DNA from 3 places in the Lysinibacillus sp. UBA5994 genome. Region 1 is predicted to be linked to each of the others. Evidence: riboswitches for the same ligand, from Rfam matches in the RefSeq annotation. Region 1 holds a riboswitch; each other region holds the start of a gene.

Region 1 (2,276 bases):
GCTGTGGCAGCTAAATTCCAGCTAATAGAGCGTCAGGAAGAACGTACGATTGGTGCTTGTGAGGCACTTGGTGAAGCAATGGGTATTAGTACACCTTTACGAATTGAAGCTTTTGATAATAGTCATATGCATGGAACGGATGCAGTGTCTGCTATGGTTGTTTTCATTGATGGGAAGCCTGCGAAAAAGGAGTACCGAAAATATAAAACGCGTACAGCAGCCAAGCATGATGATTACGGTGCAATGCAGGAGGTTATACGTCGTCGCTATATACGTGTTTTAAAGGAAGGACTACCATTACCAGATTTAGTCTTAATTGATGGTGGTAAGGGACAAATGGAAGTAGCCCGTGAAGTACTAGAAGATGAGCTTGGTCTTGTTATACCGATTGCTGGTTTAGCCAAGGATGATAAGCATAATACATCTCAGCTCTTGTTTGGTGATCCACCAGAAGTGATTAGCTTAAAACGTACAAGTGATGGCTTTTATTTATTACAACGAATTCAAGACGAAGTCCATCGCTTTGCTATTACCTTCTTGCGTCAACAGCATGAGAAGCATGCCATTCAATCTGTATTAGATCATATTGAAGGGGTAGGACCAAAACGAAAGCAACAGCTGCTTAAACATTTCGGTTCAGTCAAAAAAATTCGAGAGGCGAGCGAGCTAGCATTACAGGAGGCTGGGATGCCCGCTAATTTAGCAAGCCAAATTTTTAGCTATTTTCAGCAACAATCATTGTCAAAGGAATAGGCATGTGCTATGGTTATAAATAACATTGTTTTCAATGTTATGAAGAGTCAACTGCGTGACTAGTTTGTTTACGCAAAGGCTTAATGAATTGAATACATTCACTTTAAAGTGATGATAGAGGTGCAAGATTCAAGAGTAACACGATGGAGGATGGACAAGTCCAGAGATATTGTGTGAAAGGGGAGCTTGCCGAAGTACAGGATTGTTGTTCCATTGTTGTACTGGTTTTGCATTTAAGAAATGTAAGACTGTCGATTCTAAACGTTTCGGAGAGCTATCACACATGCGCAAGTTACGATTATTGTACATGTTATAGGCAGCTTTCACGTTATGTGGAGGCTGCCTTTTAGTTTTCTAGAAACGGTTTTACCCCCCATAATTTGGTGAAATACATGAACTGGAAGGGAGAACGAAAGAAATGGCTAAAATCGTGATGAAGTTTGGAGGAGCTGCATTAGCTTCTACTGAACAAATCCAAGAGGCTGCTAGGAAAGCGATTGCTGAAAAGGACAAAGGATTGGATGTAGTAGTGGTCGTTGCAGCGATGGGACACACTGCGAAAGAGATGAAAATGATGGTACACCAACTAACTGACGATGTGTCGAAAAGAGAATTAGATGCAGTTTTGTCAACTGGATCTCAATTATCTAGTGCTTTATTTACCATCGCTTTGCAGGAAGCAGGCTATGAGGCTGTGTCTCTAACTGGATGGCAAGCTGGTATACATACGGATGGTATGTATCGACATGCTCGTATCGACTATATAGATATTAGTCGTATGGAAGAACATTTTGCACAGGGACAAATTGTGGTTATTGCTGGAGAACAAGGGATTGACGAAGTGCACAATATCACCACGCTTGGAAAAGGTGGAGCTGAAACAGCTGCTGTTGCACTTGCCATAGCGTTGGAAGCGGAGAGAGTAGATATGTATACAAATGTGGATGGTGTTTATACAGCAGATCCACGATATGTTCCCAATGCCCAAAAGCTTCAAGAAATTTCATATGATGAAATGTTGGAATTATCGAATTTAGGGTCTCATATCATACATCCTCGTGCGGTGGAGTTAGCGAAGAAATTTCAAATGCCTGTTATTATACGTTCAAGTTTAATAGAATCAGTAGGCACTTTATTGAAGGAGGAAGTGGAAATGGAAAAAAATTTAGTCGTTCGTGGTGTTGCATTTGAATCAGATATTATTCGTTTAACAGTAGGGTATGATGCTTTTTCCAATGCTTCATTAGCAGATATATTTACGGTTCTTGCAGAGAACCGTATTAATGTAGATATTATTGTCCAAGCCATTATTGATGGGTTGAAGCCAACTGTATCGTTTTCCATTTTAAAAGAGGAATTTGCGGAAGCATTACGTGTTTTAGAGGATAGTAAATTATCACTTGGATTTAGTTTTGCTGACTTCGAAATTGGACTAGCAAAAGTTTCTATTATTGGTTCAGGCATGGCTTCCAATCCAGGCGTTGCTGCTCGTATGTTTGATCGGTTACGTCGTGAAAATATCC
Region 2 (2,276 bases), on a different contig from region 1:
CTAAGGCCATTGGTACTTGTGAGAATTGCATGATTGAAAACATCCAGCCAGCTTTATCAGGTGCTAAACCTTGAGCAATATAGATCTCAGGTATCCAAGCTGCTGTTGTGTAGAATAATAAAGACTGTAAACCCATTGCCCCTGTGACAGCCCAAGTAACTTGTGATTTCCATAAAGGTGTACTGGTCTTCTTAGATGTAGTAACTGGTTCTGGTTTATTTGATTTTAGTTGAGGTATCCAAATTAAGATTGTAATTAGAACGAGTATGAGTGCAATGGAAAGTGCACCTTGCCAGCCTAACGATGAATTAGCTATCGGATAGCTAATACCAGCACCAAGGCCAGCAGTAAAATTCATGGACATGGTGAAAAAGGCCATTAATAAACCCACATGATAGGGAAATTTCAACTTCAATAATCCTGGAATTAGTACATTTCCAAAAGAAATGGCTACGCCAATTAGCACAGTACCCAATAGAAGTAATTCTGTAGTACCAAGTGAACGTAGGACAATTCCTAAAGCCAAGAGAAAAGTGGATAAAAATAATGTTAGCTCAAGCCCTAGTTTGCGTGCTACAACTGGTGCAAATGGAGATATAACAGCAAAAGCCAGCAATGGTATCGTTGTTAGAAAGCCTGCCAAAACATTAGATATTCCAAGATCTTCACGGATAAAGGATATAATTGGGCCAACAACAGTTAGTGGCATTCGTAATGTAGAGGCTATAAAGATAACTCCAAAGACTAAAAGTAAGGTTGTTCCTTTCCAGCTAATTTTTTTACTTGGAAAACTAGTGGAATGATCATTTGTAGTCAAAATAAAATCCCCCCTAATAATAACCATTCTAATTGAACTACTATAACACTTTATCACACTATTAAAAATAGTAGAAGATTCATAAAATACAGAACATTTGTGGTTGTATTGAAATGTCTATGGTCTTATGTTAGTATAATAAACATCATAAATTTAATAATTATATGCCTCATGTTTGTATTGAGGTAGAGGTCGCGATATTTATAAGTATGCTAATTGAAATGACAAGCATTGATGAAATTAGTTGAAAGGAAATATTGCCGAAGTGTGAGGGGACTTGAAAACCTCATGCTGGGGCTGTCTCCGAAAGGAACAGAACTGTCACGTTTGCACAACGTGTTGAGCTATCATGTAGGAAAAACTGAGGATTAATGTAGCCATCACAGTGTATATGTGATGGCATTTTTTTGCCTCATAAATAGGAAGGAAGCTATATCGTGAGTGAAATAAAAGTAAATCAGCTCGGACATAAAGCACCGAAGCTGAAAAAAGAATTAAAAAGCCGTCATATTACAATGATTTCTTTAGGCGGTACAATTGGTACGGGACTATTTTTAGCCAGTGGAGGAGCAATTGCTCAGGCAGGGCCTGGAGGAGCATTGCTGGCCTATGCTTTAATTGGTATTATGGTGTATTTTTTAATGACAAGCTTAGGGGAAATGGCTGCCTATATGCCATCCTCAGGTTCATTTAGTACGTATGCAACCAAATTTGTAGATCCTGCCTTGGGCTTTGCATTAGGCTGGAACTACTGGTATAACTGGGCAATCACCATTGCTGCCGAAATTGCTGCTGTGTCATTAATTATGAAATATTGGTTCCCAGATAGCTCATCAGCACTTTGGACAGTATTATTTATTGCTGTGGTATTGACGTTTAATTTACTATCCGTAAAAAGTTATGGTGAAAGTGAATATTGGTTTGCCATGATTAAAGTAGCAACGGTTATTGTTTTTATTATCATTAGCTTACTAATGATTTTTGGTATTTTAGGTGGGCAGGCTCCTGTAGGTTTCACTAATTTCTTTGTTAGTGATGGGCCATTCCATGGTGGCTTCCTTGCTACATTTGGTATTTTCCTAGCTGCAGGATTTTCATTCCAAGGAACAGAATTACTAGGAATTACAGCTGGTGAAACAGATGATCCTGGTAAAAATATTCCGAAGGCTGTTAAATCTGTATTTTGGCGTATTCTTTTGTTTTATATTTTAGCGATTGGTGCAATTGGGATGTTAATTCCATTTACAGACGAACGTTTATTATCAGAAGATATCGCAGTATCACCGTTTACACTAGTGTTTGACCGCCTAGGTATTGCCTTTGCTGCTTCATTAATGAATGCCATTATTTTAACGGCTATGCTGTCAGCAGGAAATTCAGGACTATATGCATCTTCTCGTATGTTATGGCAATTAGCAGTGGATGGACATGCACCTAAATTTTTTGCAAAGCTAAGTCG
Region 3 (2,276 bases), on a different contig from region 1:
GCGACAAAAGCTCGTGATAAAAAATTAGGCTTAAATGACATGGCTGGTGGATCATTCACAATCACAAATGGTGGTGTATTCGGTTCATTAATGTCAACACCAATTATGAACGGTACGCAAGCTGGTATTTTAGGTATGCACTCAATTGTAAACCGTCCAGTTGCAGTAAATGGTGAAGTTCAAATCCGTCCAATGATGTATGTAGCACTTTCATACGATCACCGTATCATCGATGGTAAAGATTCTGTAGGATTCTTAAAAACAGTTAAAGAATTAATCGAAAATCCTGAAGATTTATTATTAAATTCATAATTCCATTAAACCCTGCGAACAATGTTCAGCAGGGTTTTTTGTATGACGAAAGGTATTGACCGATTCTATGCTTGAAAGAGTACGAATGTTACATCGTTTAGAGGAGCAAAGAAAGAAAAAAACGCAACTTTTCTCATATGTAGAACATACTCTATAATAAATATTTGTTGTAATTTTCAGAAATATCAACAAAAGTTCAACGATTTAAAGTGGAAGCAGAACGCACAATATCCTAATATTGTCATTAGTCAGAAAAATGTTAAAATCGTCTTGACGAACATATTAGTTTTATAGTAGTATCTAAATATCAATTAAATAAACAAACCTCACGAATTGTTACCAGTGAGGTAGAGGCGCGGTATTTATTAGTTCATTGTTGAGTAAAAGCAAGCGAAGACGCAATGAAGAAGGAAATATCGCCGAAGTATAAAAGGAGCTCGTACTTTTATACTGGGTCTGCAGTGAATAAGTGCAGGACTGTCCTAGTAAATGGATTTCCAGATTTACTAGGTTGTGCTATCTCGGAAACATGGAAATTATAGTGAGGATTTGGGCAACTGTCATAAAAGGTAAGACCTAAGTTCAATAAACTTAGGTCTTTTTTAGTACAGTTGTCTTATTTTTTTACAGAAAAGGGGAGTTTTTCATGAAAAGAAAATGGTTGTTAGTAATGATCTCTATCATGACGGCAATTGTGCTAGCTGCATGTGGCACAAGTGACAAAAAAGAGGGCGGTTCAAGTGATGCTGGAACTGACAAAGAAGAAGGTGGCGGTGAATTCCGAATTGGAATGGAGGCTGGCTACCCACCGTTCAACTGGACACAGCAAGACGATGCAAATGGTGCAGTGAAAATTGCGGATAATGCAGAGTATGCAGGTGGCTATGATGTACAAATGGCAAAGAAAATCGCTGAAGGTCTAGGCAAAGAGTTAGTCATTGTTAAAATGGAGTGGGACGGTTTAGTTCCTGCGCTACAATCAAACAAAATTGATGCAATTATTGCAGGTATGTCACCAACAGAAGAACGTAAGAAAACAATTGATTTTACAGAAAACTATTATACTTCTGATTTTGTTATGGTTATTAAAAAAGGTAGCAAATATGAAGGCGCAAAATCGATTCAAGACTTCTCAGGTGCTAAAATTACATCACAATTAAATACATCAAACTACACAGTTATCGATCAAATTAAAGGCGTAGAAAAGCAAACAGCAATGGAGAGCTTCCCAGCAATGCGTGTGGCGTTAGAAGCAGGTAAAATTGATGGCTATGTAGCTGAACGTCCAGAGGGCATTTCCGCTTCTGCTGCCAACGATAAATTCACATATGTAGCATTTGAAGAAGGCTTTGATACAGACCTATCAAATACTTCAATTGCTGTAGGCTTACGTAAAGATGATGCAAATCGTGAAAAAATCAATGAAATCCTAAAAGGCATTTCAGAAGATGATCGTCAAGCGATTATGGAAGAAGCTATTTCTCAACAACCCGCAGCACAATAATGACATGGCACGGACTAGCAATTAGTCCGTGCATGATCATTTCATCATTATCAAAATGAGAACCTCTCTACATAATGATAATGTCCTAGCGTGACAAATCATAGAATGGTAGAAAGAGCTAGGACACAAAAGAAATAAGCGAGCAAGATGACATTGTTAGGAGGAACATCATGAGTCTTGAATGGATACTTTCAATTATTGAAAACAACTGGCAAATGTTTTTACGAGGTGCGTATTATACGTTACTGATTTCGAGTATTAGTACAATTATTGGTGCATTTATCGGATTTTTCATCGGAATTATGCATACGATTCCAGTTCGTAAAAAAGGTGTGAAATTTTATAGCTTAAAGCTCATTAATTTTATACTAACATGCTATGTTGAATTTTTCCGTGGTACACCAATGATTGTACAAGCTATGGTTGTCTACTACGGATTAGATATCGCATTCGGTATCGA

The links. Region 1 has a riboswitch for lysine ahead of B3D98_RS14435 (aspartate kinase). Riboswitches for the same ligand answer to the same signal wherever they lie in the genome.
Region 2: another riboswitch for lysine. It lies ahead of B3D98_RS10150 (amino acid permease); the one in region 1 lies ahead of B3D98_RS14435 (aspartate kinase).
Region 3: another riboswitch for lysine. It lies ahead of B3D98_RS09240 (transporter substrate-binding domain-containing protein); the one in region 1 lies ahead of B3D98_RS14435 (aspartate kinase).

Annotation. Positions count from the first base shown of each region.
Region 1 covers NZ_DJAU01000044.1:43,666-45,941, forward strand. Annotated here, with positions in the region: gene uvrC (excinuclease ABC subunit UvrC) at 1-753, shown strand, start outside; lysine riboswitch at 861-1,038, shown strand; gene B3D98_RS14435 (aspartate kinase) at 1,172-2,276, shown strand, end outside.
Region 2 covers NZ_DJAU01000029.1:4,007-6,282, forward strand. Annotated here, with positions in the region: gene B3D98_RS10145 (CynX/NimT family MFS transporter) at 1-817, opposite strand, end outside; lysine riboswitch at 996-1,172, shown strand; gene B3D98_RS10150 (amino acid permease) at 1,255-2,276, shown strand, end outside.
Region 3 covers NZ_DJAU01000026.1:231,432-233,707, reverse strand. Annotated here, with positions in the region: gene odhB (2-oxoglutarate dehydrogenase complex dihydrolipoyllysine-residue succinyltransferase) at 1-312, shown strand, start outside; lysine riboswitch at 653-839, shown strand; gene B3D98_RS09240 (transporter substrate-binding domain-containing protein) at 959-1,816, shown strand; gene B3D98_RS09235 (amino acid ABC transporter permease) at 1,987-2,276, shown strand, end outside.